DNA from 2 places in the Bradyrhizobium sp. BWA-3-5 genome. Region 2 is predicted to be linked to the other one. Evidence: predicted binding sites of a transcription regulator. Region 2 holds the regulator's gene; the other holds the start of a gene.

Region 1 (15,167 bases), 3.4 Mb from region 2:
GGCCGAGCTGGGCACGTGCGTTACCGCGATCGAAATAGAATTGAGCGAGGTCCTCGCCTGCCTCCCTGCCCGGCTTGGCATCAGCCTTCGCTTTCAGCGCCTCGATCGTCTTGAGATCGGCCTTCTCGCTGTCCAGGATCGCGGTAATGTCGGTGATCGTTCTCGGCGGCGCGACGAAGCCGGCCGGTTGCGCGCTACCGGGCGCCACCTTGGGCGCGACTTCGGTTGGAATCGCGACCGCTACGTTGGCGCGGCCGTTGGCCTTGTCGAGCGCGGCCTTGACACAGGCGCGTACACGTGGCGTCGCTTGGGCACGGCAGGCTTCGAGATTTTCCCTGCCGCCGGAGGCGCGCATGCACGCCTGAACCATCGGGCGGCCGACGCTCATCCGGCAATTTTCTATCGCCGCTTCGATGCTCAGCGCCTGCGCCGCGGAGGCCAACATAACAAGAATTGCCGTCGAAATGGCGCATTTTGAAGTGGCGCCGGATGTCAGAAAGTTCTTGGGCAGGAGCAAACGGGCGCTATTAGCCGAAACCATGGATGACCCCCTTAATAAAAATCAGGGCCGGACAATATTGGGAAATACTAGCAAGTTTCTTCGGGGCCGCCATGAGATTTTCGGCCCACGCTTCGGACCTTCTGGTGATCCGTAATGGTACGGGAATGGTACGGCTTCGGGCGGCCGAGCCCTGGGTTTGCGATCCGCCGCCGGAACCGACCCCGGGCTGGCCTTGAAAGGGTCACGAAAACGCTTCAAGTTGTGTGAATTGGCACGGGCTAATCTTTGCGCGGCCTGCCCTAATCAAGATAAACGCTATAGCAGTAACCCGACTTCGGTTTAACCAGATCCGGATATGTCATTGACGATGGCCCAAGGAATGAAGCGCCTCGGGATGCCGATTGCGGCAGTGTTTGCCGTCGCCGTGCTCGCGTTGATCGGAACCTCCTGGTTCCTCAACCGCGATGCGCTCCGGCAGGCGGTCGAGGCGCAGATCCGCGCCGTCACCGGGCTCGATCTGGTTGTTTCAGGCGCGATCGACGTGTCCGTGTTTCCGGGCAGCTACGTCTCCTTTCACAATGTCGGGCTGAAGGGCGGTGGCACCACCGATCCCGCGCTGCAGGTCGACGTGCTGACCGCCAACCTGCGCCTGCTGCCGCTGCTGCTGCGCCGCTTCGAGATCGCCGATGTCATGATGCTGCGGCCGCATATCCGCGTCGTCAGGGAGGCAAGCGGAGAAAGCAACTGGACGCCGTTCGTCGAACGGATCGCGCGCACGATGCGGCCCGGCGCGGAAAATCAAGTGTCGTTTTCCGAGATCAGGATTCAGGATGGCGTGCTGAAATACGAGGACGCCGCCAATAATCTCAAGGAACAGCTCGGCGACATCGATCTCTCGCTGGCCTGGCCCTCGATCTCGCGTTCGTTCGCGGCGACCGGCCAGTTCGACTTTCGCGGCGAACGCGTCGACGGCTCGATCTCCGCCAGCGACTTCGTCGCGATGCTCTCGGGCGACCGCTCGGGCCTGAAGGCGCGGCTGATCAGCGCACCCTTAAAACTCGCGTTCGACGGCTCGGTTGCCAACCGCACCAGCCTGATGATGGAAGGCACCATGACCGTCGACAGCCTGTCGCTGCGCAACGCGCTGCGCTGGATGGGAGGACAGGTGCCCGGCAGCGGCGGCTTCGGCCGTTTCGCGCTGAAGGCCCGCGCCAACGTCGTCGGCGCCTCGGTGGCGCTCACCAACGTGAATGTCGAGCTCGACGGCAACGTCGCCGAAGGCGTGATGACCGTCGCCAATAACGGCCGTCAGACGCTGCAGGCAACGCTCGCCGCCGGCAACCTCGATTTCACGCCGTACATATCGACGTTCCGCCTTTTGGCGAGCGGCGCGCGCGACTGGAACAGGCAGTTGTTCGACCTGTCGTCGCTCTCCGCCACCGATCTCGATATGCGCTTGTCGGCTGCGCGGGTGACGGTCGGCGGGACCAAGCTCGGCCGCACTGCCCTCGGCGCCAATTTGCGCAACGGCGCGCTGGCGCTCTCGGTCGGCGAGGCGCAGATGTATGGCGGCATTGCCAGGGGTTCGTTCGGGATCGCGCGCTCGGACGCAGTCGCCGACGTCAAGGCGCAGTTGCAGTTCACCGATGTCGACCTGCAGGCTTGCGCCAATGAATTGTTCGGCATCACAAAGCTGTCCGGCCGCGGCAATCTCGGTGTCTCGCTGGTGGCGTCAGGCGCCAGCCCGTTCGGCCTCGCCTCCTCGCTCGACGGCACCGCAACCCTGGTCGGCCATGACGGCGCGATCGCGGGCTTCAATATCGAGCAGTTGCTGAAACGGCTGGAGCGGCGGCCGCTGTCCGGCAGTGGTAATCTGCGCAGCGGCTCGACGCCCTACGACAGTCTCAACGTTTCCGTGCGCTTCAACGACGGCATTGCCACCGTGGAGGATATCCGCGTCGACGGCCCGACGACGCGCCTGACGCTCACCGGCACCGCTTCGGTGCCGAGCCGCGAATACGACCTCAAGGGCGTCGCCAGCCTGACGGCGGCTGCGTCCGGCGGTGACAAGGGGTTTGAGCTGCCCTTCGTGGTGCAGGGCCCGTGGGACGATCCGCTGGTATTTCCCGATCCCGAGAGCCTGATCCGCCGTTCGCCAGGCGCGGCCCCGCTGCTTGACGCCGTAAAGGACCGCAAGACGCGCGACGCGGTGCGCTCGGTGATCGAGCGGTTTACCGGCGGCGGAGCGAAACCGGCGGCGCCGGAGACCGCTGACGGCGCGAAGGCGAATTGATCGCCGGCCATCTCAATTAAATGAGAGCGGCCTGAGCGGCAGTCGCCGGGCGGCCAGTTCCATATTATGCTTGGCGCAATGCCGGATTGGAGCTCGTGGAATGAGTGCCGACATTGCCTTCGACGCCAACATCCTCTTTGCATTGCTGACCATCGTGGCGATCGGTTCAATGTACCTCGCCGGCCGAATTGCCGAGCGGCGCGGACGGCGCTTCACGGTGTGGGCGTGGATTGCCGCGTTTATCGGGCCGCTGGCGCTTCCGCTCATCTTCCTGTTTCCGAACAGGCATCGCGGTAACGCCGGCTACGTCTAGACGAGCGTAGCCGAAGCCTTTCGTCCCGCTCGCTTCACTACGGCACGTCATTGCCCCGGCCACCCCCGACACCATACGGCTTGTTCAGAAAATAACTCCGGTTACCCAGCGCCGCTTCGGCATATTGATCGATCGCGACGATGATCGCCTGGACATGGGCGTGGCACCAGCCTTCGCGCGTCGCCATGATGCGGACTTCCGCCAGCGCGTTTATCCACGGCGGGTTGTCCGCGCTGTGATCGTACCATCGGAGCGGTCCTGACATCGCCGGCCTCTGTTGATGAAATCTTCCAGCTCCGCCCGCTTGCGCGAGAGCAGGAGCTGCGCCCTTGCATTGTTCAGGCCGGATTGATCGCGCTGGCGCGCAAGCTGGTCCAGCTCGATAATCCGCCGGCGCAGGGCCTCTACAGTGTCATCGCTCACGGCCGTTGGGCACGCCGGTAGAGGGCTTCCGGCCGACCGCACGGGCCTCCAGCTTCAGCCGCTCATCGACACTGAGCAGCCGCTCCTCGCCGCCGAGCCGGTTCCGCTCGCCGATCAGGCCGACCATTGTGGCCCGCATGGCCATGAGATGCGTGGCGGCGACCGAGCAATCCTCATCCCGGTTCACCTGTTTGCGGATGTTATCCTCCGCGCTCCGCATATCCGTCCGCAACATTCTGATTTTTCTACGAATTTCATTAAGTTTGTTATCCATGGGCCACCTCACTGCGGTAGAACCCTATAAGAACAAATAAAGAACAAATTTCAAGTTAAGAGTCGACATCCAATTGAAAATTCTCTGATGAAAAATCCTTGGAGTTCCCGATGTCCCGCCTCCCCGACCAGGTGGACGCCCCGATGACGCCCCGCCAACTGGCAACCCTGCGCAGCCTCAGCGCTGAGGCCTATCAGCCCAAACTGTTCGCGAAGAATTTGACGGCACAGGAGGCCGAACGACGTATCGCGGCGCTCAAGGCGGAGATCGAGCTGGCGAATTCGTTTTGAAGATCCCGCATATCACCGCGCTCTGCGAGTTGCATATTTTTGCGATGGACAGAAAATGGTTGCGAGCGAGTCCTTTGCCGAATTCCTGCGTGAGCAACTCGCCCCGCTCGGCGGCATCACCATGCGGCGCATGTTCGGCAAGACCGGCGTGTTCTGCGACGGCGTGATGTTCGGCATGGTGACGGAGAACACGCTCTATCTCCGGGTCGATGACGAGAGCAAGGAAGCGTTCAAGGAGGCCGAGGCCTATCCGCCGCTCAACTACGCGAAGGGCGGCGGCACCATCGATCTCTCTTTCTGGCGCATCCCCGAGCGGCTGTTCGACGAGCCTGAGGAATTTGTCGCCTGGGCGCGATCCGCGCTGGCGGCGGCGCACCGCGTTGCCGCGATCAGGGAACGCGCGGCGCCAAGACGGAAAGCCCGGCGCAAGGCGGATTAGCGTCAGCCATCATTGGATTTTGGCCCGTCATCGGTCAGGTCAGGGGCCGATTGGTTCCGCTTCATCAAAGCTTTAACGAATTGACCGGCTCGCCCGCAATGACGCCACAAACGATCCCTCCCCTACAGAAGTCTGGGATTTGCTGGCTGGATATGGCTGCATGGTTGCGCTATCATTATCCAACCGGTTAAAAAGCCCGGCGTTTTCAGGGAGAACAACGTGATATCCAGGAGACTAAAGTCATTTTCGCTCGCCGTTGCTGCCGTCGGGCTGTTTTACGCCACGGCACCCGCGCTCGCCCAGCAGAAGACCATCACCGTCTGGTTCGGCAAAGGCTTCTACAAGTCTGAGGACGACGCACTGCTCGAGGCGATCAAGAAATTCGAGGCCAAGACCGGCATCAAGGTCGAATTGTCGCAATACGCCATCCAGGACATGATTCCGAAGACGGTGGCGGCGCTGGATTCCGGCACTGTGCCGGATGTCGCCTATTCCGACAGCTATGACGTGCAGGCGCAGGGCAAGTGGGCGTTCGAAGGCAAGCTGGAAGATCTTTCCGACATCATGACGCCGATGAAGCCGGCATTCGCGCCGAACACGCTGGAGACCGTCAACCTCTACAACGACGTCGCCAAGAAGCGCGCCTATTACGGCTTCCCGCTGAAGCAGCAGAGCATGCATGTGCAGATCTGGCAGGACATGCTGGAGCAGGCCGGCTTCAAGCAGAGCGACATCCCGACCAAGTGGGAAGACTACTGGTCGTTCTGGTGCGACAAAGTGCAGCCGGCGATCCGCAAGGCGACCGGTCAGCGCATCTATGCCGTCGGCCAGCCGATGGGCGTGGAATCCACCGACAGCTTCCAGTCGTTCTACACCTTCATGGACGCTCACAATGTCAAGCTGGTCGATGACGAGGGCAAGCTCCTGGTCGACGATCCAAAGACGCGGGAAAACCTGATCAAGGCGCTCAAGGATTACACCGATACCTACATCAAGGGCTGCACGCCGCCCTCCTCCACCACCTGGAAGGACCCGGACAACAACGTTGCCTTCCACAACAAGACGATCGTGATGACGCACAACTTCACGATCTCGATCGCGGCGAAGTGGCTCGACGACGCCAACAACCCGGCGCTGACGCCGGAGCAGCGCGCGCTCGGCAAGAAGAACTACGAAGAGGTTATCATCACCGCAGCCTTCCCGAACAAGCCGGACGGTACCCCGATCAAGTATCGCTCCGACGTCAAGACCGGTCTGATGTTCGCGTCCGCCAAGAACAAGGCGGAGGGCAAGGAGTTCGTCAAGTTCCTGATGCAGGAAGAGAATCTCCGCCCGTACATCGAAGGCGCGCTCGGGCGCTGGTTCCCGGTGACGACGGCCAGCCAGCAGAGCCCGTTCTGGCAGGCTGACCGGCATCGCAAGGCGGTGTACAATCAGTTCACCGGCGGCACCACGCCGTTCGACTTCACCAAGAACTGGAAGTTCACGATTCTCAACAACGAGAACGTCTGGGCCAAGGCGATGAACCGCGTGGTGAGCGAGAAGGTGCCGGTCGACAAGGCCGTCGACGAACTGATCGCCCGCATCAAGCAGGTCGCGGGTTAGAGTACCCATTGCCGGCCGCCGCGGTGTGCTGTCGTCCCTGCGAACGCAGGGACCCATACGCCGCGGCGGCCGTTTTGAAAGATGCTGGTCAACGGCTTTGCGCAACAACAACCGCCTGTGGTTATGGGTCCCTGCGTTCGCAGGGACGACGGCGTAGCCGGGGCAGACATGTCGTCTAAGAGTAATCTATGGCAATCACGCTTTCAGGCGATCACGCGATCCCAAGCCCGCCTCTGTCAGCCCGCCTGACGACGCCGCAGATCTGGGGCATCCTGCTGCTGGCGCCCTATCTGCTCGTGTTCCTGGCCTTCGTGGTCTACCCCGTCGGCTACGGCCTGTGGCTGGCGCGGCATCCGGCAAGCTATGTCGCGCTCTGGCATGACCCGATCTTCGCGCGCGCCGCCGTCAACACGCTGATCTTCCTCTTGGTCGGTATCAACGTCAAAATGGCGATCGCGCTGTTTTTGTCCGGCTTCTTTGCGCAGCAGCGCACCTGGATCAAATGGCTGTCGGTGCTGTTCATCCTGCCCTGGGCGGTGCCGTCGATCCCCACCATCCTGTCCGTGCGCTTCATGCTCAATCCGGAATGGGGCGTGATCAACCAGCTGATCTTCAAGTTCACCGCCGAGGACGGCCCGAACTGGCTGAACGACCCGACGGTGGCGCTCGGCATGGCGATCGGCGTGCACATCTGGAAATCGCTGCCATTCTGGACGCTGATCCTCTTGACCGGGCGCCTTGCGATCTCGCACGACCTTTATGAGGCGGCCGAGGTCGACGGCGCGAGTTGGTCGCAGAAATTCCGCTACATCACCTGGCCGTCAATGCAGACGCTCTACATCACCTGCACGCTGCTCTCGATGATCTGGACGCTTGGCGACTTCAACAGCGTTTACCTGCTCACCGGCGGCGGCCCCGCCGACCTCACCCACGTGCTGGCCACCCTCGGTATCCGCTATCTCCGGCTCGACCAGCTTTCGCTCGCGATGGCCTCGATCGTCTGCGCGCTGCCGCTGGTGCTGCCGCTGGTTTATTTCATGATGAAACGGTTGTCGCGATGAAGCTGCCCTCCCTCAAAGAAATCGGTAACGAGGCCAAGCTGCTTCTGATCGGCATTCCCGTGCTGATCTGGACGATGGTGCCGATCTACCACATGTTCCTGTTCGCGATCTCGCCGAAGGAGGACGCGTTCTCGGGAAAACTGTGGCCAGCGCATCCGACGCTGAACAATTTCAAGATCGTGTTCTACCAGGAGCACTACTTCCTGCGCGATTTCTGGATCCAGTTCTTCAATTCGGTGGTGATCGCGCTTTCCGCCGGCGCGTTGACGCTGGTGATCGCAACCGCCGCCGCGTTCTCGATCTCGCGGCTGCGCGTCCCCGGCGGGCGCTGGGTGATGAATCTGGCGCTGCTCACCTACTTCATCCCCGCGGCGTTCCTTGCCGTGCCGATGTACCGCACCATGGGCAATTACGGCCTCCTCAACAATCACTGGTCGCTGATCCTGGCGATGGTGACGATTGCCTCGCCCTACGCGATCTGGGTGTTGAAGCAGGCCTCCGACAAGCTGCCGGTCGAGCTCGATGAAGCCGCCACCATGGACGGCGCCACCACGCTGCAGCTGTTCCGCCTGGTCTATGTGCCGCTGATGATGCCTTCGCTGGTCGCGATCGGCACCTACGCGATCCTGCTCGCCTGGAACGAATATCTCTACGCGTTCCTGCTGCTCTCCAAGGATACCGAGATCACGCTGCCCGTCGCGCTCGGCAACTTCCTGGCCGCGGACGACTCGCCGTGGGAACTCTTGATGACCACCGGCTTCATCTACGCCCTGCCGCCGGCCGCGATCTATTACGCGTTCAAGCGGTACATGGTGGGCGGACTGACAGCCGGCGCGGTTAAATCCTGAACGTACCTTCGCCGTCATTGCGAGGAGCGCAAGCGACGAAGCAATCCATCTCTCGGCAAGTGGAGCCATGGATTGCTTCGCTTCGCTCGCAGCAATGACGGAGGCTACAGCGGCGCGGCGCTTTTGGCTTCCGAGCTCGACAGTTTCGACGCCAGTGAGGCGATCACGACGATCACGGCGATCAATGCGATCACCATGGTGCAGATCGCGTTGATCTCGGGTTTCACGCCGAGCCGCACCTCGGAATAGATCCGGATCGGCAGCGTTGCCGAGCCGGGGCCGGTGGTGAAGCTCGCGATCACGACATCGTCGAGCGAGAGCGTGAATGCCAGCATCCACCCCGCCACGATCGCCGGAAGGATCAGCGGCAGCGTGACGCGAAGGAAGGCCTGCACCGGATCGCAGCCGAGATCCATTGCGGCCTCCTCCAGGCTACGGTCGAGCGAGGCGAGGCGCGACTGCACGACCACCGTGACGAAGCACATGGTCAGCGTGGTATGGGCGATCGTCACCGTCCAGAAGCCGCGTTCGGCATTCAGCGCCACGAACAATAGCAGCAGCGAGAGGCCGGAGATCACCTCGGGCATCACCAGCGGCGCATAGAGCATGCCGGAAAACAGCGCCCGGCCGCGGAAGCGCTCACCGCGCACCAGGGCCACGGCGGCGAGCGTGCCGAGCACGGTCGCTGACGTCGCCGAAAGCGCGGCGACGCGCAAGCTCATCCACGCCGCATCCAGCATCGCGCGGTCGTTGAAGAACTCGTAATACCAGCGCAGGGACCAGCCGCCCCACACCGTGACCAGCCGCGAGGCGTTGAACGAATAGATCACGAGGATCACGATCGGCAGGTACAGAAACGCTATCCCGAGCGCGAGCGCGGTGATGTTGAGGCGCGACAGGTGGTTGACCCTGCTCGCCATCAGCCACCTCCGGCCAGGGTGCGGCGCTGCAGCCGGTCGTACAATAACAGCGGCGGCACCAGCATCACCAGGAGAGCGATGGCCGCTGCCGCGGCAACCGGCCAGTCCTTGTTGGTGAAGAATTCCAGCCACAGCGTCTGGCCGATCATCATCGAGCCGGAACCCGCCAATAGATCCGGAATCACGAACTCGCCGACAATCGGGATAAAGCAGAGCAGCGCACCGGCAACTACCCCCGGCAGGGACAGCGGAAATGTCACCAGCCAGAACGCCTGAAGCGGCGACGCGCCGAGATCGGCGGCCGCTTCCAATAGCGAGGCGTCCATCCGGGAGAGCGTCGCGTAGAGCGGCAGGATCATGAACGGCAGATAGGAATAGACGACGCCGATATACATCGCCGTATCGGTCGAGAGCCACCCCACCGGGGCCGCGACCAGATGTAGCGCGAGCAGCACCTGGTTGAGCAGGCCATCATGCTGCAGGATGTTGACCCAGGCATAGATGCGGATCAGGAACGAGGTCCAGAACGGAACGATGACAAGCATCATCGCGACCGGTTGCCAGCGCTGCGGCAGCCGCGCCATGCCGTAGGCAATGGGATAGCCGATCAAGAGCAGGATCAGCGTCGACGTCACGGCGACGACGACGCTGCGCAGATAGGAGCTGATGTAGAGGCTATCCGAAGTGAGCAGCCTGAAATTATCGAAGGAGAGCTGCGCGAAGGCTTCCTTGATCGCCGTCCAGCCTTCCGCGAAATCGAATACCGGCAGGTAAGGCGGCTGCGCGATCGCGGTCTGCGACAGGCTGATCTTCAGAACGAAGCCGAACGGCACCAGGAAGAACAGCACCATCCACAGATAGGGCGCGATGGCGGCATAGCGCGCCGGCTGCGCGAAGATACGGCGCCCGCTCATCGTTCCAGCACCACGCAATCGTCGGGCGTGAACCACGCCACCACGCGCTGTCCGGCGCTATAGGTATGGATATCCAGCCGCGTGGTATTGGCCATCGACGCGCGCACGACCGCACCGGAATCCAGCTTGACCTTGTAGACTGTCGCGCCACCGAGATAGCTGACGTCCGCGACTATGCCTGCCAGCCGGTTGATCGCTTGCGAACGGCCTGCGTCCGACGCGGGCCCGCCGTCATGCCACAACTTCACTTTCTCGGGGCGGATCGCAACCGAGACGCCGGTGCCGGCGACCAATTGGCGCGGCTCCGTCGCCACGATGTTTCCGCCGTTCCTGCTGGCAACGGTCAACCGATGATGCTCGTGCGAGGCAACTTCGCCGTCGAACAGATTGACGTCGCCGACAAACTCGGCGACCCAGCGCGAGGCTGGCGCCTCGTAGAGATCGCGCGGGGCCGCCACCTGTTCGAGCCGGCCGGCATTCATGACGCCGATCCGGTTCGCCATCGTCATCGCCTCTTCCTGGTCATGGGTGACGACGATGAAGGTCATGCCGAGGCTGCGCTGCAGCTCCATCAGTTCCTGCTGCGTGCTCTCACGCAGCTTCTTGTCGAGCGCGGCGAGCGGCTCGTCGAGCAGCAGCACCTTTGGCCGCCGCGCCAGCGAGCGGGCCAGCGCCACGCGCTGCCGCTGGCCACCGGAAAGCTGGTCCGGCTTGCGCTTCTCCATGCCATCAAGCTTGACCAGCGCCACCATCTCGCTGACGCGGGTATCGATCCCAGCGCGCGCCATGCCGGCGCGCTTCAGGCCGAAGGCGATGTTGTCGCGCACCGACAGGTGCGGAAACAACGCGTAGTTCTGGAACATCATGTTGACGGGCCGCTCATGCGGCAGCACCGGCGCGATGTCGCGGCCGTCCAGCAGGATGCGTCCCTCGTCGGGCGTCTCGAAGCCGGCCAGCATCCGTAGCAGCGTGGTCTTGCCGCAGCCGCTGGGGCCGAGCAGCGCAAAGAACTCGCCGGCGCGGATGTCGAGCGAGAGCCGGTCTACCGCGCGAAAGCTGCCGAAATTCTTGGCAACTCCCTCGATGGAAAGCAGCGGTGCGTCGGCCGCGGCCGGCCGCGCAAGATTTGCCAATTCCGCCATGCCCTCGATTTTTGCCAATTCCTCAGCCATGGTATCCGTCAGCCAAACCGTGGTTGCAAGCTACCGGCGGATTGTCGCCGGCTCAACCGGTTCGCAGGAGAGGAGCACAGTTTCTGCTAATACTCGGAGACGACGCTCACGTATCAGATCGCGGAGGAACGAGATGATCATCCGGAAGCTGCTGGCCGCAACGGCTATTCCCTTCCTGATCGCCGGAGCTGGCAGAGCCCAGGAGGCCACCGTGAGCTACAAGGCGTTGAGCCCCGAACTGGCCCTCGATCTGGCGCGTGCCACGATGGCGGATTGCCAAAAGCGCGGCTACCAGGTGTCGGTCGCCGTCGTCGACCGTTTCGGCGTGACGCAAGTGCTGCTGCGCGACCGCTATGCAGGTCCCCATACGGTGACGACCGCGTCGGGCAAAGCGTGGACGGCAGCCAGCTTCCGCACCAGCACGACCGAACTCATTGCCATCAGCCAGCCCGGAATGATGCAAGCGGGAATCCGCCATCTGCCTGGCGCCGTCATTCTCGGCGGCGGCTTGACCGTCGAATCGGCGGGCTCTCTGCTCGGCGCGGTCGGCGTGTCCGGCGCTCCCGGTGGTGAGGCGGATGAAGCCTGCGCGAAAGCGGGCATCGACGCGGTGCGCGACAGGCTCGATTTCTAGATACCATTCAAGCGACCGACCTTCTTCGCCTTCCCGATCGTCAACTCGCACCTCTGTCCGCCATGAACACCGCCAGCGCCTCGCGGTCCGCCGGCGGCATGGTCAGCCCGAGCTTGGAGCGCCGCCACAGGATATCGTCCGGAAAGCGCGCCCATTCCTTCTGCATGAGATAGCGCACTTCGGCGCCGGTCAATTCCGGTCCGAAGGCCGGGCCGAGGTCGCTGCGCGCTTTGGCCTCGCCGAGGATCTCCTTGACTTTCGTTCCGTAAGCGGCGACCAGGCGCCTCGCTTCTTCCTCACCGAGAAATCGCCAGCGCTCCCGCGCATCCTCGACCTCGTTGTCAAAGCAATCCCACGCAAAATCGCCGCCGGGCAATGGCGCCTTGGCGGTCCAGCACGGCGACATCGGATAGAACGGCGTCAGCTTCGAGACGGCCTGCTCCGCACGCCGACGCGAGGTGGTGACGTCGCCGCCGAACACCGTTAGCAGCGGCGCCTTGTCGCGGCCACGGTCAAGCCGCACCGCCCCTTCGCTTCTATCCGCGGGATTTTGCGCCATGTTGGCGCCTGAAAGCGTCCGCACCACGTCGACGGTCTCGATCCGCTCGCGGAAATAGCGGTTGGCCGCGTCGCAGAGATAGGCGACATCGTCCGCCCCCATCGCGACGACGGCCGGATCGCCCTTGAAGGGGTGATTTGCCGTGCCGATCAGGGTGAACTCGCGCTCATAGGGGCTTGCGAAGATCAGCCGTCCGTCGCTGTTCTGGAACACATAGATGTTGTCGCCGTCGAACAGGCGGCGAACGACGATCTGGCTCATCTGAACGGCGGCGAGCTTCGGCGGCGGCACCCGCAACACCGTCTCGGCGACGGACGGCGTCCAGGCGCCGGTAGCGTTGGCGACCGCTCTCGCCGTGACGACCTGGCGAAAGCCGCGATCTTTCGTCACGAGACGCCATTCCCTGCCACGTTCGGCGCGGGTGCACCGTGCGCCGGTGCGGATCAACGCCCCCCGCGCCGCGGCATCCACGGCCGTGAGAACCACGAGGCGCGAATCGTCGACGATACAGTCGGAATATTCGAAGGCCGTGCCGAACGGTCGCTTCAGCGCGTTGCCGAGGGGATGATGGGTGACGTCGACGGTGGCGGAGACCGGAAGCCCGCTGCGCGCGGCCAAGCGATCGTAGAGCAGCAGCCATGAGCGCAGCTGCCAGATGGGCCGCTCTTCCGAATGGGCGGGAATCGCAAAGCGCACCGGGCGCACCAGATGCGGCGCGATGGTGAGCCAGATGCTGCGCTCGGCAAGCGCCGAACGGACGCGCAGAAAATGCCGCCGCTCAAGCCCTGCGAGATCGCCATGGATCAGCCGCGGCGTGGCCGAGGAGGCGCCGGCGCCGAGATCGCCCTGTTCCAGCAGAATGACGCGCAGGCCGCGTCCGACAGCGTCCCGCGCGATGCTGACGCCGTTTAACCCGCCGCCAATGATCGCGAGATCGTAGTCCGCCATACGCAAGGGCTACTGCAGAGAATCGTGAATTCACTACACTAGGCCATGATGGCCAAAAATAGATATCGCGAGAGAATCAGGCGCTGGCGAGCTTGCGTTCGGTCTCGGCGTCGTTGGCGGCACTGCGGCCGACCAGCGCGGCGTAGTGGCCGATCGGCTGGGGCTTGCCGAGCAGATAGCCCTGCACCGAGTCGCAGCCCTCGTCCGCGAGGAAACCGAGCTGTTCCTGGGTTTCCACACCTTCGGCAACGATCGACATTTCGAGGCCATGGCCGAGATCGATGACGGCCCGCACGATTGCCGCCGACTGCGGGTTGCGGCCGAGATTCATGACGAAGGCGCGATCGATCTTGATCTTGTCGAACGGGAACGCCTGCAGATAGCTCAGCGAGGAGTAGCCTGAACCGAAATCGTCCATCGAGATCCGCACGCCGAGCGCCTTCAGCCGCCGCAGCAGCGCCAGACCGCGGTCGAAATCCTCGATCAGCACGCCTTCGGTGATTTCGAGCTCGAGCCTATCCGGCGCAAGACCCGTCTCAAGCAGGATCGAATGCACCAGGCTGACGACGTCGCCATGCATGAACTGCGCCGGCGACAGGTTGACGGCGATCTGCATCGGCTCCGGCCAGGAGGCGGCCTCCCGGCAGGCTTCGCGCAGTATCCAGACCCCCATTTCGACGATCAGGCCGCTTTCTTCCGCCAGCGGAATGAATTCGCCTGGTGACACGAAGCCGCGCACCGGATGAAACCAGCGCGCCAGCGCCTCGAAGCCGATGATCTTGCTGGTGCCGATCGTCGGCCCCGCCGCGGCCTGCGGCTGGTAATACAACGACAATTCGCCGTTCCGGATCGCCATCGAGAGGTCCTGGTGCAGCACGCGGCGATCGCGGATCTGCTGGTCCATTTCCGGCTCGAAAACGCTGATCGAGCCGCGCGATTTCTGTTTGGCGCGGAACAGCGCCGCGCCGGAATTGGCGAGCAGGGAAGCTGCGTCGGAACCGTTATGCGGGAACACCGAAATGCCTGTTGTGACACCGGTCCGCACCGACTTGCCGTCGATCACGAACTCGTCCGACAGGGTTTGCGCGAGCTTTTCGGCGAGCGCCTTGCCGGCCTCCGGCTGCGTGCCGTCGATAATCAGGCCGAACTCGTCGCCGGAAAGACGCGCCACCACGCCGCCGCGGGCACAGGCCTGGATGCGGCCGGCAACTTCGATCAGCAGCTTGTCGCCCATGGCATGGCCGAACACGTCGTTGATTTCCTTGAGGCCGTCGAGGTCGACGCACAGCACCGCGAATTCCTCGTCGGTGCCGGCACAGGCCTCGATCATCTGCGCCAGCGCCTGCAGGAAGGCGGCGCGGTTCGGCAGGTCGGTCAGGCCGTCATGATAGGCCATATGCGCCATCCGCGATTCGGTCTGGCGCCTGTCAGTGACGTCCTCGTGGGTCTTGATCAGGTATTGCGGTTCGCCGGCCTCATCGAGCACGGTCATGCGGCGGGTCAGGAACAGCCGCAGGCCATCCTTGGTCGAGATCGGGTGCTCTTCGGTGAGCAGGCCGCGTTTCTTGATCGCGGCTTCGTCGCGCGCGATGATCAGTTTGGCTTCGCGCGGATTGAAGATGTCGGCTGCCGTCAGGCCGGTGGCGTCCTCGCGGCGGCGATTGAGAATGGTCTCCGCGCTGCGGTTGGCGAGCAGATACCGCCCGTCGCTGACGCGCTCGACGATCAGCGATACCGGGATGTTGTCGACCACGAGCTCAAGGAATTTCTTGGTGCTCTCCAGCTCGCGCGACAGCGACCGGCGGTCGGTGACGTCGTCGAACAGCGTGATCAGGAATTCCGGCTTGTTGTTCTCGTTGCGCGCGATGACGCGGTTGGCCGACAGAACGCGCTCCTCGTCGCTCCGCTGAACGACGTATTCGTTATGGTGATGGCCGTCGGGCGCGGTCAGCGCCGCCTGGTCCGCCGCCTC
Region 2 (15,167 bases):
ATCCCATTTCATGGGTGACGCAGATCATCGTCATGCCGTCAGTTGCGAGGCCGATCATGGTGTCGAGCACCTCCTTGACCATTTCCGGGTCGAGCGCCGAGGTCGGCTCGTCGAAAAGCATCACTTTCGGCTCCAGGCAGAGCGCCCGCGCAATCGCCGCGCGCTGCTGCTGGCCGCCGGACAATTGCGCTGGGTATTTGTCTGCCTGATTGAGGATCTTGACGCGGTCGAGCAGCCGTCGCGCGGTCTCCTCGGCTTGCGCGCGCGGCGTGCCGCGGGAACGGATCGGCGCCAGCGTGCAGTTCTCCACCACCGTCATGTGCGGAAACAGGTTGAACTGCTGGAACACCATGCCGACCTCGCGGCGCACCGCATCGATCGCCTTGCCCTGCGCGCCGAGATGGACGCCGTCGACGACGATCTCGCCCTTCTGACAGGTTTCGAGCGCGTTGATGCAGCGGATCAACGTAGACTTACCCGATCCGGACGGCCCGCACAGAACGATTTTCTCGCCGGCACGGACCGCCAGATTGACGTCTGTCAGCACCTGGTAGGTGCCGTACCATTTGTTGACACCGCGCATTGCAATCATCGGCTCTGCCGAGGCTGCGACCGGCATGGTGATCTCCATTAGCTGGCGGTGAAGGGGATGCCGGGGATGCTGTCGGGGAATGTCGGCAGCGGGTTGTTCATCCACTTTGGATAGATCCTGGCCCATTCGCCGCTAGCGATGATCTTGTCGATGAAGCCATTGACGAAGGCGTTGATGTCCTTCTCGCCGAGCCGCGTGCAGGCGCCGTTGTAGAGCTTCGTGAATTCCAGCTTGTTCTCGTAAACGCCGGGCTTGGATTCGTTGAGACGCGGAACGTAGAAGATGTTGCCGCCGACCGCCTGCACCTGGCCGGACAACAGCGCCTGCATCGTCGGCGCATCGCCGTCGAAGCGGCGGATGATGGTGCCGGGAGGCGCCGCCTTGGTCACGTCGGTGTCCTGCACGCTACCGCGCGCGACGCCGATAACGTATTTGCCCATGTCGGCCGGCGACTTGATCTCCATCTCCTTCGGCGCGATGAAAGTGATGATGTTGGCGCCATAGGGTTTTGAGAATTGCACCGCTTTTGCTCGCTCGGGCAGCATCGCCATGGTCGCAAACAGAATATCGACGCGCCCGGAGGTCAGCGCCGGGATGCGATTGGCGACCGCCAATGGCGTGAACTCCGCTTGTACACCAAGCTCCTTCGCGAACAGCTCGGAGAGGTCGGCATCCAGCCCTTCCTGTTTGCCCGATGAATTGACAAAGCCCCAGGGCGGGTTATCGCCCTGGATTCCGATCAGCACCTTGCCGCGTGCCTTGATCTCCTCCGGCGTCACGGCATAGGCGGCCCGCGGCAGCACGAAGGGTGCGGCGATCGCGCCGGCTCCGAGTGCCAGCATGTGGCGGCGATTGAATTGCGTCGTTCTTGTCATGTTTTCCTCCTCTGGTGTGTTGAAATTCTCAGCGTGAAGCCGTGACGAGCCGCCGCTCGAGCCACGCGCCGTAGAGCGAAAGCGGCCAGCACAGCGCGAAGTAGAGCGCGCAGACCAAGCCGAGCACGAGCAGCGGCTTGAAGTTCTGATTGGAGACGATCGTGCCGGCGCGCATCAGCTCGGTGAAGCCGATGATGGCGGCAAGCGAGGTCCCCTTGATCAACTGTACCAGGAACCCGATCGTCGCCGGCAGCGAGATGCGGATCGCCTGCGGCAGCACAACGTCCTTCATCCGGTCGACGTAGTTGAGGCTGAGCGCCTTGGCCGCCTCGACCTGGCCACGCGGCACGGCTTCGATCGAGCCGCGCCAGATTTCGCCGAGGAAGGCGCTGGCATGCAGCGTGAAGCCGATCGCGACGGAGACCCAGGGATCGAGCTTCAGCCCGGCGAGCGCCAGGCCGTAATAGACGACGAAGAGCTGCATCAGCAGCGGCGTGCCCTGGAAAAGCGCGATGTAGGCGGCGGTGGCGCGTTCGAGCCAGCGCCGTGGCGAGGTTCGCGCGAGCGCGACGCCGAGGCCTGCGACCGAGCCGAGCACGAAGCCGATGGCGGACAGCGCGAGCGTCCATTTGAGACCGCCGAGCAGGAACAGGAGCTGGTTCTTGTCCATGGCCGGCCTCACTTCAGGGGATAGCTGAGGAAGCGCGCGTTGATCCGCGCGAACATCTGCATCAGCATCCAGGACATCGCGAGATAGAGCAGTGTGACGACGCCGTAGACCTCGAAGCTGCGGAACGTGTTGGTCTCGATCGCCTGTCCGACCGAGGTCAGCTCATAGGCCGATATCGCGGAAGCGATGCTCGTGGTCAGCGTCAGCATGATGAATTGGCTGGTCAGCGAGGGATAGATCGCGCGCAACGCCGGCTTCAGGATGATCAGGCGGAATATCAAAGGCCTGCTCAGGCCGAGCGCGAGGCCCGCCTCGATCTGCCCCTTGTTGATCGACTGCACGCCGCCGCGGATGATCTCGATCGCATAGGCGCCGCCGTTGACGCCGAGCGCGATGATCGCGGTCAGCGTCGGATCGAGCCGGATGCCTACCATCGGCAGGGCGAAGAAGATGAAGTAGATCTGGCCGAGGAACGGCGTGTTCCTGATAGCTTCGACGAACGATATGACGAGCCAGCGTAGCACAGGCACGCGGGAATCGCGCAGCAGCACGCCGCTGATGCCGATGACGAGTGCCAGCGCCATGCCTGAAAGCGCGAGGCCAAGCGTGCCGGCGCAGCCCCACAGCAGGTCAGGCAGACCCTCGAATACGGGTCCGAAGTCGAACCGGTAGTTCATCTGGCTCCTCCCTCCGGACCGCCCTCTTGGTGGGGCTTGGTCCGTTCACGTTTGATCGCCGATAGCGAAAGCGTTTCTACGTCCCTTGCTTACTGCCTTGTTCCGTCGCGAGCGCCGCATAGCGTTCGCGTAGATCGATGCGCCGCCCCGAATTGGCGGCTTCTGCAATCGCGAGCGTCACCAGCAGGCTTCGCGCGCCGTCCTCGACCGTTTGTAGCGAGGGCGTGACGTCGCGGATGACATCGCGGAAATGATCGAGTTGGGCGACGTAGGGATCGATCGACGCCGTATGGTTGGCCTGCGCCTGGATCGGCCTGTTCCAGTCCTGCGCACCGCCCTCCTGCGTCCACTGTGTGAGACTCGGATATTCCATCGCGCCGCGGCGGCCCATGATGCGGTAGCTGCTCTGTCCGCTGAACGGGAATTCCGGCGCCTCGCCGAGGCCCTGCTCGGTCGTCCAGGGAGTCACCGCGCAGTCGCTGAGGAAGAAGGTACCAAGCGCCCCGCTCTCGAACGCGATCAGCGCAACGGCGGTGTCCTCGATCGCGAAGCCGCGCTGGCGATTGGCGGCGATGGCCTCCACTGCCGTGACCTCGCCGAGCGTGAAGCGCAAGAAGTCGATCTCGTGGATCAGGTTGATCAGGATCGGCCCGCCACCGGCCTGCGACCGCCACGGCGCGATCTTGAAATAGTTTTCCGGCTTGTGCGTGGCCCAGATGGCGGAGACGCCGACGACGTCGCCAATGCGGCCCTCGGACAGCAGCGCCTTCAGCGTCTTCACCTGCATATGATGGCGGCGATGGTGCCCGACCACCGATTTGACGCCGGCCTTGCGCACTTCCGCGATCAGGCTGCCGGCGGTCTCCAGCGTGTCGGTGACCGGCTTTTCGATCAGGATGTGGATGCCGGCGCGTGCGCAGGCGATGCCGTTTTCGGCGTGAAGCTGGTTGGGCGAGGCAATGATCACCGCCTCCGGCCGCGCCTCGTCGAGCATCTTGCGGTAATCCGCGAAGACGCGCGCGCCGGGCTGTTCGGCTGCGACCTGATCGGCATTGACGTCGGCGATGCCGACGAGCTCGCAGTCGCCGTGCTCGGCGATCTTGCGCAGATGCTTGCGTCCGATCAACCCCGCGCCGATCACGCCAATCCTGATTTTCGTCATGTCATGCATTTCCTGGTCAGGCCCAGCCGCTGCAGTCGCGGCGACGTGTGGCGCGCGGCCGTCCTTCGAGCAGGTGCCTGGTTGCGTTAAAAGCCATTGCGATCCGTTCTCTTGCGTCAAGCGCCGGCATCGGCATCTCGACGCTGAGGTTGGTGTCGGCGGGAAGCGCCTCCAGGAGCGCGCCGAGCGGCAAGGCGCCGTCGCCCGGCGGCAGCCGTCCCTCGCGCGCCTCAGCGATGATGGCGCGCTCCGTCGCCGGCGATTCTGCGGTGGCGTCGCAGAGCTGCGCGCTGCGCAGCCACTGGTCGGGAAGCACAAGCAGTTCGGCAGCCGCGCCGCCCGAGCGCGTCAGATGCAATGCGTCGACCAGGATACCGCCGTTCGATTGATCTGCGTCGCGCACAATGGCAGCGGCTTGCCACAGGTTGCCGATCGCGCGCCAGCGCATGAATTCAAGTTCGACGCGCAGGCCGAAGGACGCGGCGAGCTGACAGAGTTTTGCAAAACGGGCAGTGAGCCGCGCCTGATCCGGGTCGTCGCCCGAAGCGATGACGGAGGCAGCGCCGAGATCGGCTCCCGCCTCCAGACGGTCCGCAAGCGCAGCGATGTCGATGTCGGGTGTGAGCTGAACCAGCTCGATATCGCTGACCCGCACGCCTTCGCCAGCCAGCAAGCGTTTGAGCGTGCGGTGGGCCTCGGTGCCGACCGCGGTTGGATAGGCCGGCCCATCGCTCGTTGCCGGGATGTAGCGCAATCCCACCGCGGCGAAGCCGGCACGCGCAGCTTCCCTGACAAGCGACGATGGCGCGAGCTCCAATGCGGTGAGATGGGCAAGGCCGAGCCGGATCATTGTCGCCTGGCTAATTAATCTATAGGTTAATTATTAATTACCCGGCAGGATAATTGATGTCAAGTGCCTCCGGATGGGCTATAGATGGTTTGAGGCGGCCTGCGGCCGCCAGCGAAGGACCGAACGGCCAGATGCCAAGCGTAAAAAAGCAGCCCGCAAGGGCCGCAAAACCTGCGCCGATCAAGCGGCGCGACCGCGAGCGAACGCGGCAGGAGATCCTCGACATCGCGTTCGAGGAATTTGCCGAGAACGGCCTGTCCGGCGGCAACACCGATGCCATCGCCGCCCGCGCCAACATCACCAAGCGGCTGATCTTCTACTACTTCAACTCAAAGGAAGAGCTTTTCACCGCCGTGCTCGAAATGGCCTATGCCAAGATGCGCGCTGCAGAAGAGGACCTTCATCTCGAGGCACTGACGCCTGAAGCCGCGATCCGCAGGCTTGCCGAATTCACCTTCGACTTCCACCACGCGAATCCCGAATTCGTCCGCCTTGTCTCCATCGAGAACATCCATCGCGGCCGCCATATCGGCGTCAGCCAGAGACTGAAGGAGATGACGCAGCCGAGCATCAACCAGATCGCAAAACTGCTCGCGCACGGCGTTGCAGGCGGCGTGATCCGTCCCGAGATCGACCCGGTCGAACTGCACATGACGCTCAACGCCCTGAGCTTCTTCTCGGTCGCCAACCGCCATACCTTCGAGGCGCAATTTGCCTGGGACATGTCATCGTCAAAAGCAAGGACGCGACGCCGGGCCGAGATCGCCGACCTGCTCTGGCGCTATGTGCGCAAGGCCTGAACGGCGTAGGTGATAGAGCGCCGTGGCTCAAGCCGACATCCGGTCATTCGCAAGTCTGAATCGGGATAGAAGCCGGAGGCAGTCTAGGCCGACTCCATGTCGGCTTTGGGTTATTTTCGACGGTTTCAGCAGGGGTAGTCGTGAGGTTGATGTCCGCTTCTGCCCGTAAGCGCTGGCCGGAGTTGAGCCGGAAGCGTTGCGATTGGGCAGACCCCTGTGATTTACGCTCCTAAACTGGGGCTCGAATCATGCGCGTCTTGATTTCGCGTCGACCGGATGGAGCGTACACATATCAAAGGCAGTGGCTCTCCGCCCTGCTACCCAATGACGATCCGGATAGCCCCATCGGGGAAGCGAGCGAGGAACAAGATGGCGCATGGGGGCCGTCAGGTCCCGATTGCTGAATCTATGACTCCGCGGAGACTGAGGCGCGACTATGCGTGCCGTGGTTAAGGCAGCAATTCAATTGATATAAACATTAGAGCCGCGCCTTCTGTGCGAGCGGAACGCGGAACGTTCTGAAGCCCGCGATATCGGGAAACCATTCGGCGGCCTGCGGCGAGGCCAGTGTCAGCACCGCAGCAGGCACTTCGCCGCGGATCAAGCGGTCGACGGCCCCTTGCTGGCCTTCGCTGAACTGGACCTCGGGGGCGCCTGCCGCCATGAGGGCGGCGCTGACACGGCCGCTCGATGCGGATTGCTTCTCCTCGATCGCGATGTTGCGGTTGTTGAGGTCGGACAGCGAATTGATTTCGGGACGCGCCAGCACAAGCGCCACCAGGTTGTCGGCGTCCTCAGACGATGCGGCTGCCGCCTTGCCGGCATCCTTGATCTCACCGGACGCAGTTTCCGGATTGGCCGATTTGTCGGCCGGCGCCTGTCCCGTCCCGATCGCGGTGACGAGATCGGCCATACCGGTCGCTTCAACGACCTGCTGCTGGATGGTCCGCGGCGCCGGTGCGGGAGCCTCATTGCTGGTGGTGGCCGCAGGCGTCGCCCGCGCGGCAATCTCGAGCGTAGCGGGTGGCGGCAAGGCGAGCTCGGGCGTTACGGTCTCCTTGACGCTCTCCTTGGAAACTTCCGCGGATCGCGGCAGCGTAACGGCCGCGGTCTGGCTCGGCTCCGGCTTGCTGATGCCTTCCGGTCTACCCTCTGGCGCCTCGCTTTGCGCGATCGGCTTGGCTGCGGCCGCGGCCGAGGCGGCCTGAACGCCCTTGCGGGCGGCCGGAGGATTGGGAGCTGCGGCCTTCCTGGTATTCGACGTCCTCGCTTTCGACGCGGCAGCAGCCGCGCGCGGCGCTGCACGAGAGACCCGCGCCGGCTGTCTTCCGACGCGTGCCGGACCAGCATGCCGCGGTCGTTCTATTTCCGCGTCGGCGGGAACCGCAACATTTGTCTCGTGCTGCTCGCGGTATCGGCCGGACAAGGACTGTGCCGACCACGCCATGTAGGATTGGCAGGCGCTGTTGCACGGCTTCCCGTCGATATAGACGATGCCGGGCGAATCCAGCGGATTGGCTTGCAGGGCGCCGGTCGAACCGAGGGACAGGATCAGGGTGAGCAAAATCCGTTTCTTCGACATGGCAACTCCGTTTGAACACGCAATCGGGCGGGAACCGGCGCGATGAAAATCACGCCGTGCCGAAGTACGGCCCGAACGGAGATCAGGTTTCAAACGAAGTGACGCTTTTCGGTTCGCCAGACGCCCTTGCTGATGCAATAACCAGAGCAGGGAATCAGACCAGCGATCGCGTCGATCCCGCGATTGCTGATCGTTTATTGACCGTTCCGCTAATCGACCTACAGATCGGAACTTTAGCTAGCGTGGACTGCTGGTCTCAGAGCCCGGGCCGGTGCCCGCACCTGTCGTGGTCTGGCTGCTCGGATTGGGTTGCCCGGGCGCATGCGCTGCAGACCCCGGCTTTTGCTGCTCTCCCACAAATCCGGATTCGCCGGAGGCGCGGGTCTTGATGCCCTTGTCCGCTTCCTCCTGCATTTGCTTCTGGGATTGAATCTGCTGCTGGCCGGGCGTTGTCGATTGCTGGGCCAGTGCCGGCATGGCGCCAGCGGCTCCGAAAGCGATCATGATGGCGAAAATTGAGGTTCGCATGCGCTATCCTCCCATGGCTTGTCCTCGGCACAACGCGCGAGATCGCGATGGTTTCCAGACCGAATTATGAAGAAGGAAGCGCGCAGGAACCGTGCGGCAGCTCAGAAAAGCAGACCCATTCTACTGTGCATGGGGTTGTTTTCGAGATTTTGTGTCCGCGCCTTGCGGCAAGTCACCGAAACGCATCCGCCGCCCGTCAGTTCGGCACCGCGCGCTTGGCCATCGCCGGACCGTTCGCATTCACGGTGACGCCGCGCAGCAGGTTGAAGGCCGCGGTCAGCGCCTTGTCATCCTTCTCGTTCGGCGGAACATAGGCCTGCGAGCCGGTCTGCTCGGTGCCCTCGGCGGCAAGATGGCCGCGCATCGAGGCTTCGCCCTTCAGATCGGCGCGGCCCTTGAATTCATCGGGCACGTCCTGCAGCACCTCGATGTCGGGCGCGATGCCCTGGGCCTGGATCGAGCGGCCTGATGGGGTGAAGTAACGGGCCGTGGTCAGCGCCAGCGCGCCGTTGCCCGGCCCGAGCGGAATGATGGTCTGTACCGAGCCCTTGCCGAAGGTGCGCGTGCCGATCAGGGTGGCGCGCTTGTGATCGCGCAGCGCGCCAGCGACGATCTCGGACGCCGAGGCCGAGCCGCCGTTGATCAGCACGACGAGCGGCTTGCCCTTGGTGATGTCGCCGCCGCGGGCGGTGAAGCGCTGGGTTTCCTCCGCGGTGCGGCCGCGGGTGGAAACCACCTCGCCCCGGTTCATGAAGGCGCTCGACACCGACACCGCCTGGTCGAGCAGTCCGCCGGGATTGTTGCGGAGGTCGATGACGTAGCCCGCCAGCTTGTCGGCCGGGATCTCCTTGGAGATGTTGGCCAGCGCCTTTTTCAGGCCGTCGGTGGTCTGCTCGTTGAAACGGGTGATCCTGATGTAGCCGATATCGCCGCCGTCGGTGCGGAATTTGACCGGACGCACCCGGATGATCTCGCGCACGATCGCAACCTCGATCGGCGCGGCGCCCTTGCGCACGACCTTCAGCCGGATCTTGCTGTTAGCCGGGCCCTTCATCCGGCTCACCGCCTGTTCGAGGCTCATACCCTGAATCGCCTCGTCGTCGATCTGGGTGATAACGTCGCCCGACAGCACGCCCGCCTTTGCCGCCGGCGTATCGTCGATCGGCGTCACCACCTTGACGAGGCCGTCTTCCATCGTGACCTCGATGCCGAGCCCGCCGAACTCGCCATGGGTGGTCTCCTGCATGTCGCTCCAGCCTTTCTCATTCATGTAGCGCGAATGAGGATCGAGCGCGGAGATCATGCCGTTAATGGCGCCTTCCATCAGCTTGGAATCGTCCGGCTTTTCGACATAGCTGGTCTTGACCCGTTCGAACACGCTGCCGAACAGATTGAGCTGGTTGTAGGTGTCGGAACGGGCCGCGGCCTTTGCCGCCGCGACCAGATTGGCGCCCTGTGGTCCGGCCACGACAAGGGTCAGACACACACCCGTCACCGTGCCGAGAAGAAAGGCGAAATTCCTGCGCATATGGGGCGTCCCTTCCCTAACGGACGCCCACGATTCCCCTGAATCAGCGCCCCTGTCCCGGCACCGCCAACACACAATGGCTTTTTGGTCGGATCAAGGCATGCCCGCCCGGGGCAATACGGCCTCAAGGAGCCCTTATCGGCCTCGAATTGATCCGATTCACCCGAAACAGGAACATTTTCTCACCGAAAGCCGACCGCATTTGCTGAGTTTCCTAATCGAGTGCAAATGTAGGATCGACCCGGCCGGGTTCCGCGGTTCGAAGGGGCAGTCATGGCTGATAGCAACGAAGTGCAGATCGAACCTGCGCTGACCGCGACCGACGAGGTGCGCTCACTCGTCGGTGAGTTGGAGGCTGTGCTCTCCGCGGAGTACTCGCCTGAGCAGCGTCATGGCCTGACGCTCGACGCGATTTTTCAACCGGACGTCCGATTCTTCCTCGCAAGACTGCGCGGAGCGGCGGTTGGCTGCGGCGGCGTCTTCCTCTTTCCCGATTTCGCGGAGGTCAAGCGCATGTACGTGCGGCACACCGCGCGGGGACAGGGCGTTGCGGACGCCATCCTGGCCCGCATCGAAGCCGAGGTCCGCCATGCCGGCCTCACCGTGCTGCGTCTGGAGACGGGAGACCGGCAGATCGCGGCGATGCGGCTCTATGTACGAACGGGATTCCGGGAATGTCCGGCGTTCGGCGCCTATGCGAAGATGGCACCACAATCCATCGCGAGCAGCGTGTTCTTCGAGAAGCGGATCATATAGCCCGGCCATGCGGGCTTTAAGGACTTTGCTTACTTTGCCGCGCCTTCGGCGGATTTGGCCTTTGGCTTGCCGGGTGCCGGCGCCTTGGCGGCGCCTTTCGGCGGGGCGCTGTCGCCGCGCATCGTTCCCCAGGGATCGCTCTTCTGCTGCTGGGGAATGTTGCCGAGCGATCTCTGGTAGGCCCGCTCGGCGTCCTTCTCGGCCCTTATTTCGGCCGGCGTCTTGTCCTTGTCGGTCTCGCCGTAGGCGGGAGGACGGGCCTGCTGACCCCAGGCGGGACCAGCCAAGAATGCAATCACAACGGTCGCGCTCAAAATTCTGCCCACGATTTTCATGCCACCACTCCCTGTTTTGACCCAACGCTTAGCACAGCTCGCGGACCGGCTTAAATGCCGGATCGAGCGGAAATCAGTCCGAGCCGTTGCCCATGCCCAATCAGTTTTGTAAACGACTGCCATGAATTCGCCGCCAGCGCCCCACTCCGCCGACGTCCTGTTGTTCGACCTCGGCCGCGTCGTGCTCGATATCAGCTTCGACCGCGTGATGGCGTGCTGGGCAGGCCATGCGGGCTGCACGCCTGTTGACCTCGCCGCGCGCTTCATTGTCGACGACAGTTTCAAGCATCACGAGATCGGCCGGATCGACGACGCCGCGTTCTTCGCAAACCTGCGCCAGTCGCTCGGCATCACCATCACGGACGCCCAATTCCTGGAAGGCTGGAACGCGATCTTCACCGGCGAGATGCCCGGCATTGCCCCGCTTCTCGCCGGTGCGGCGCGGCGCCTGCCGCTCTATGCCTTTTCCAATACCAATCCGGCCCATGTCGCGCATTTCTCGCGGGCCTATACTGATGTCCTCAGCCACTTCCGCGAGATCTTCCTGTCCTCGAGCATCGGTTTGCGCAAACCCGACGCCGAAGCCTATGATCATGTGATAAAAGCGATCGGCGTGCCGGCCTCGCGGATCCTGTTCTTCGACGATTCAGCCGCCAATATCGAAGGCGCGCGGGCGCGCGGCCTTTCTGCCATCCACGTGACATCGACGGATGACGTGGCAAGGGCACTGACCGCACTTGGAATTTAGGGAGGTCTGCCCGTGGCCTTGATGCCGGTTGCCGATGCATTGTCCGCGATCCTTGATGGCGCCGATCCCCTGCCCGAGGAAATGGTCGCGCTGGACGCCGCCCATCACCGCGTGCTGGCGCGCGACGTCGCGGCGCGGCGGACCCAGCCGCCTGAGGCGATGTCGGCGATGGACGGCTATGCGGTGCGCGCAACGGATGCCGCCGATCTCTCCGCCCGGCTCAAAGTGATCGGCGAGGTCGCCGCTGGCCGCCCGTTCGAACGGAAGGTCGGCCGCGGCGAAGCGGTGCGAATTTTCACCGGCGGCGTCATCCCAGACGGCGCCGACGCCGTCATCATCCAGGAAGACACGGCTGTCGACGGCGATCATATCACCATCACCGAAGCCGCCGTCCCCGGGCGGCATATCCGCGCCGCCGGCGTCGATTTCCGTGAGGGTGACGTGCTGCTGAAGCGCGGGCGCCGCCTCTCCGACCGCGACCTGTCGCTCGCCGCCGGCATGAACTATCCGGAAGTCGCCGTGCACCGCCGCCCGAAAGTGGCCGTGCTGGGCACAGGCGACGAGTTGGTCATGCCCGGCACGATCCCCGGCCCCGGCCAGATCGTCTACTCCAACGGCTATGGCTTGCGCGCGCTGGCGCGGGCGGAGGGCGCCGAGGTCGTCGATCTCGGCCTGGCCGCCGACACCGTTGCCGCCACCACGGAAGGTATCCGCCGTGCCAACGAGTCCAACGCGGATGTCCTGATTACCATGGGCGGGGCGTCCGTCGGGGACCATGACCTCGTCAAGCAGTCGCTCGAAGCCGAAGGGACGACCATGGCCTTTTGGCGGATCGCGATGCGGCCGGGCAAGCCGATGATGCATGGCAGGCTCGGCTCGATGCGGGTGATCGGCCTGCCCGGCAATCCCGTCTCTTCCTATGTCTGCGGATTCCTGTTCCTGGTGCCGCTGATTCGCGCTTTATCGGGCCGCGACCACGTCCATCACGTCAGGGAAGGCGCCGTTTTGGGCCGCGACCTCGCCGCCAACGACCAGCGCGAAGATTATCTTCGCGCCCGCCTGGAAGAGCACGAGGACGGCACGCTGACGGCCGTGCCGGTCACCCACCAGGACTCCTCACTGCTCGGGAATCTCGCTGCGGCACGGGCACTTGTGATACGTCCGCCATTCGCGCCGGCCGCCGTGAAGGGGTCGCGTTGCGAGCTTCTGCGCCTGCCGGAATGACGCGCCGAACGGCGCATCCGGCCGCTATCGCCAATGCGTTCACCTGAAATTAAGTGGTTGCGGAACACATATCGAACATATAGTGTCCGTTCATGATTTGTTTCGAGCGCTAGTGTCTCTGGTTGGGAGTTTGGGGACTCCGGCGATCTGGGCGCTGAAATTCGAGACCGAACGACGATACCAAACCGGGGGATTGCTCGCGATGCTTACGCGCAAACAGTATGAGCTACTGCGTTTCATCAATGAACGGCTGAAAGAGGCCGGCGTGCCGCCCTCCTTCGACGAGATGAAGGACGCGCTCGACCTGCGCTCGAAGTCCGGAATCCACCGCCTGATTACGGCGCTGGAGGAGCGCGGCTTCATCCGCCGCCTGCCCAACCGCGCCCGCGCCATCGAAGTCATCAAGCTGCCGGAGCTTGCGACAGCCGGCAACGGCCGCCGCGGCTTCACGCCAAGCGTTATTGAAGGCACGCTCGGCAAGCGCACCTCAAGCCCGCCTGTTGCCGAGGACGACGGCAATCGTCCGGTCGCCGTGCCCGTGATGGGCCGGATCGCCGCCGGCACGCCGATCGAGGCGCTGCAGACCCGCAGCCATACGATCAGCGTGCCGCCTGACATGCTCGGCTCCGGCGAACATTACGCGCTCGAAGTGCGCGGCGATTCCATGGTCGATGCCGGCATTCTCGACGGCGACATGGCGCTGATCCAGCGCAACGAGACCGCCGACACCGGCGATATCGTGGTGGCGCTGATCGACGAGGAGGAAGCCACGCTAAAGCGTTTCCGCCGCCGCGGCGCCTCGATCGCGCTCGAGCCGGCCAACGCCGCCTATGAAGTCCGCATCCTGCCGCCCAACCGGGTCCGAATCCAGGGCAAGCTGATCGGGCTGTACCGCAAATACTGATCTTTAAATATTGGTCTGTCGGTTGGCGTACATGACGACAACGACATCCAGCCCCGGCCATCGGCCGGGGTTTTTTGCTGCGTGAAGGAACAAAGCCCCGTTATCGCGCTTGTGATTTTGATCGCAGTCAGGCCAGTCGCAGAATTTGTCCCGAACCAAGAAAAGCTTCTGCCAAGTCCACTTGCGATAAAATCCACTGCGATAGAGGCCTGTGCCTCCTTCCAGACACGGGTCAGCTATCTCAAACGAGGGAGCCATCCGATGTGTGACTATAGCCTGCACGCCGTGGCGACGCGCCCTGCCCGGGTCGGCGAGACGCTTGTTACCACAACCTTCCGCGGTACTTCGACCCGCGGCTTTGCGTCAGAGCGCGAACCAGCAGTGGCGGTCTGCATGCTTCCCGGCACCGAACTGGCGTTCGCCGAGGACGTCAGATACGATAACCGCTGGATCTGGACGCGAACCACCGAGTGGCGGGTCGGCAAGTTCAATCAGATCGAGCCCGAAGTGGCCGACCGTCACCATGACGCGATCGAATTTCCCGATGGCAGCCATGTGCTGGTGACGCAGCTTTGCGAAGGCCAGCGGGCGACCGTGCTGCAATTGCCGGTGGTCCAGACCGGCGGCGAGCGCGCCCCGAAAGCCGTCGAAGCGCCTCCGGCCGCTTCTATCGTGACCGGCTAAACGCCGCGCATGTAATCCGCCGGTTCAAACCGGCGGATTACGTGATATATTGCCTGGAAAATCGGCGCCGAGGGCAGTCGGTGGTCAACAAGATTACATGGCAAAGAGCCGGACGCGTCACTGCACCGGGGCGGTACATGTTCCGCTATGGCTGGCTCACCGTCACCGCGGACGATCTCGCGATCTGGCAGCAATTCCCCGACGCCTCGTTCACGTTGGTCAACCTGCCTTCGCAGCCTGACGCGCCGGAGGAGTTTCACCTCGGCGCGTTCGAGATACCGGTCGCTCCTCCGCACGACGATCGCTGAACTCAATTTATTCTTCCGCCTGAAGGTCCGCCTCGGCCGGCGTCGCATCGACGGCCCGCGCCGGCACGCGCGGCGCCAGCACGGTGGCGTCCGGCTCGCGCTCCTCAGCTACGGCCGGCGACCACGGCCGGTCGATCCCGCGCGGCTTGACCGCCTCGACGACAAAGCCTTCCCTGCCTCGCCCTAGCGCCATCGCGCCCTGGCGCCGCAATCGCTCGCCGTCGATCACGGAAGCGCTGCAGGCGGCCGGCGCCTGCCGCAGCGTCACGATCAGCGCCGTGCGCTCGCAATCATCCGCAAACGCTTCCGGCCTGAACGCCTGCGCGACCAGCGGGCCGCCCGCAGACGGCACCACGCAGCCGAGGTCGTCGCAGGACACGCCTGAGGTGAGCGTGGCATCGGTTGCGTTGCGCGCATCGGCATCCGCCGCCAGCCACTCCTTCAGCAGGAACGTATCCTTCGAGCCCTTCACCGCGTGCATCAGATGCAGCCGGCCGTCCTGGCCGCGGACGCCGACATGGCGGCCGTCCGCAGAGATCAGAATATCCGGTGGCGTCACCCGCGCCGCCCACATCGCCGCCAGCACCACCAGCGCGGCGCCCGACCAGCGCAGCGGCGTGCGCAGCAGGCCGAGCAGGATGATGCCAATACTCGCCGCGATCAGCGGGCCGATGCCGAAGGCCGGAATGCGGCCAACCGCGCCGGGCAATGCCGCGACCCATTGCGTGACCGCAATCATCCAGTCGATGCCAAAACCCATGATCGCCCAGAACAGCCCATCGAAGCCGAACGGCATGGCGACGAGGCCGAGCAGGCCCGCCGGCATCACGACCGCCGACACCACCGGCATCGCCGCGAGGTTGGCGATCACGCCATAGGGCGTCACCCGGTGGAAGTGAAAGGCCGCGTAAGGCATGGTCGCAAGCCCCGCCACCAGGGAGGCC

Evidence for each region. The regulator LexA, encoded in region 2, represses DNA repair genes until DNA is damaged. The targets are predictions, from matches to a motif close to TGTTCNNNNTGTGTTCNG.
Region 1: RX331_RS34180 (DUF3072 domain-containing protein) is a predicted target of LexA. The motif match lies at 3,834-3,851, and genes of this name have one in related genera.

What each region holds. Positions count from the first base shown of each region.
Region 1 is NZ_CP136626.1:7,111,758-7,126,924, forward strand. It holds gene RX331_RS34155 (CHAT domain-containing tetratricopeptide repeat protein) at 1-388, opposite strand, end outside; gene RX331_RS34160 (AsmA family protein) at 870-2,795, shown strand; gene RX331_RS34165 (hypothetical protein) at 2,896-3,108, shown strand; gene RX331_RS34170 (hypothetical protein) at 3,146-3,373, opposite strand; gene RX331_RS34175 (hypothetical protein) at 3,521-3,766, opposite strand; gene RX331_RS34180 (DUF3072 domain-containing protein) at 3,916-4,095, shown strand; gene RX331_RS34185 (TfoX/Sxy family protein) at 4,151-4,534, shown strand; gene RX331_RS34190 (ABC transporter substrate-binding protein) at 4,754-6,139, shown strand; gene RX331_RS34195 (sugar ABC transporter permease) at 6,328-7,200, shown strand; gene RX331_RS34200 (carbohydrate ABC transporter permease) at 7,197-8,048, shown strand; gene RX331_RS34205 (ABC transporter permease) at 8,153-8,968, opposite strand; gene RX331_RS34210 (ABC transporter permease) at 8,968-9,882, opposite strand; gene RX331_RS34215 (ABC transporter ATP-binding protein) at 9,879-11,024, opposite strand; gene RX331_RS34220 (heme-binding protein) at 11,188-11,688, shown strand; gene RX331_RS34225 (glycerol-3-phosphate dehydrogenase) at 11,729-13,195, opposite strand; gene RX331_RS34230 (EAL domain-containing protein) at 13,272-15,167, opposite strand, start outside.
Region 2 is NZ_CP136626.1:3,716,688-3,731,854, reverse strand. It holds gene RX331_RS18015 (amino acid ABC transporter ATP-binding protein) at 1-619, opposite strand, end outside; gene RX331_RS18010 (transporter substrate-binding domain-containing protein) at 631-1,467, opposite strand; gene RX331_RS18005 (amino acid ABC transporter permease) at 1,496-2,137, opposite strand; gene RX331_RS18000 (amino acid ABC transporter permease) at 2,146-2,814, opposite strand; gene RX331_RS17995 (Gfo/Idh/MocA family oxidoreductase) at 2,891-3,976, opposite strand; gene RX331_RS17990 (sugar phosphate isomerase/epimerase family protein) at 3,993-4,826, opposite strand; gene RX331_RS17985 (TetR/AcrR family transcriptional regulator) at 4,958-5,626, shown strand; gene RX331_RS17980 (hypothetical protein) at 6,105-7,208, opposite strand; gene RX331_RS17975 (hypothetical protein) at 7,446-7,736, opposite strand; gene RX331_RS17970 (S41 family peptidase) at 7,933-9,264, opposite strand; gene RX331_RS17965 (GNAT family N-acetyltransferase) at 9,538-10,020, shown strand; gene RX331_RS17960 (hypothetical protein) at 10,050-10,355, opposite strand; gene RX331_RS17955 (HAD family phosphatase) at 10,477-11,103, shown strand; gene glp (gephyrin-like molybdotransferase Glp) at 11,116-12,327, shown strand; gene lexA (transcriptional repressor LexA) at 12,530-13,231, shown strand; gene RX331_RS17940 (hypothetical protein) at 13,493-13,915, shown strand; gene RX331_RS17935 (hypothetical protein) at 14,053-14,223, shown strand; gene RX331_RS17930 (ComEC/Rec2 family competence protein) at 14,231-15,167, opposite strand, start outside.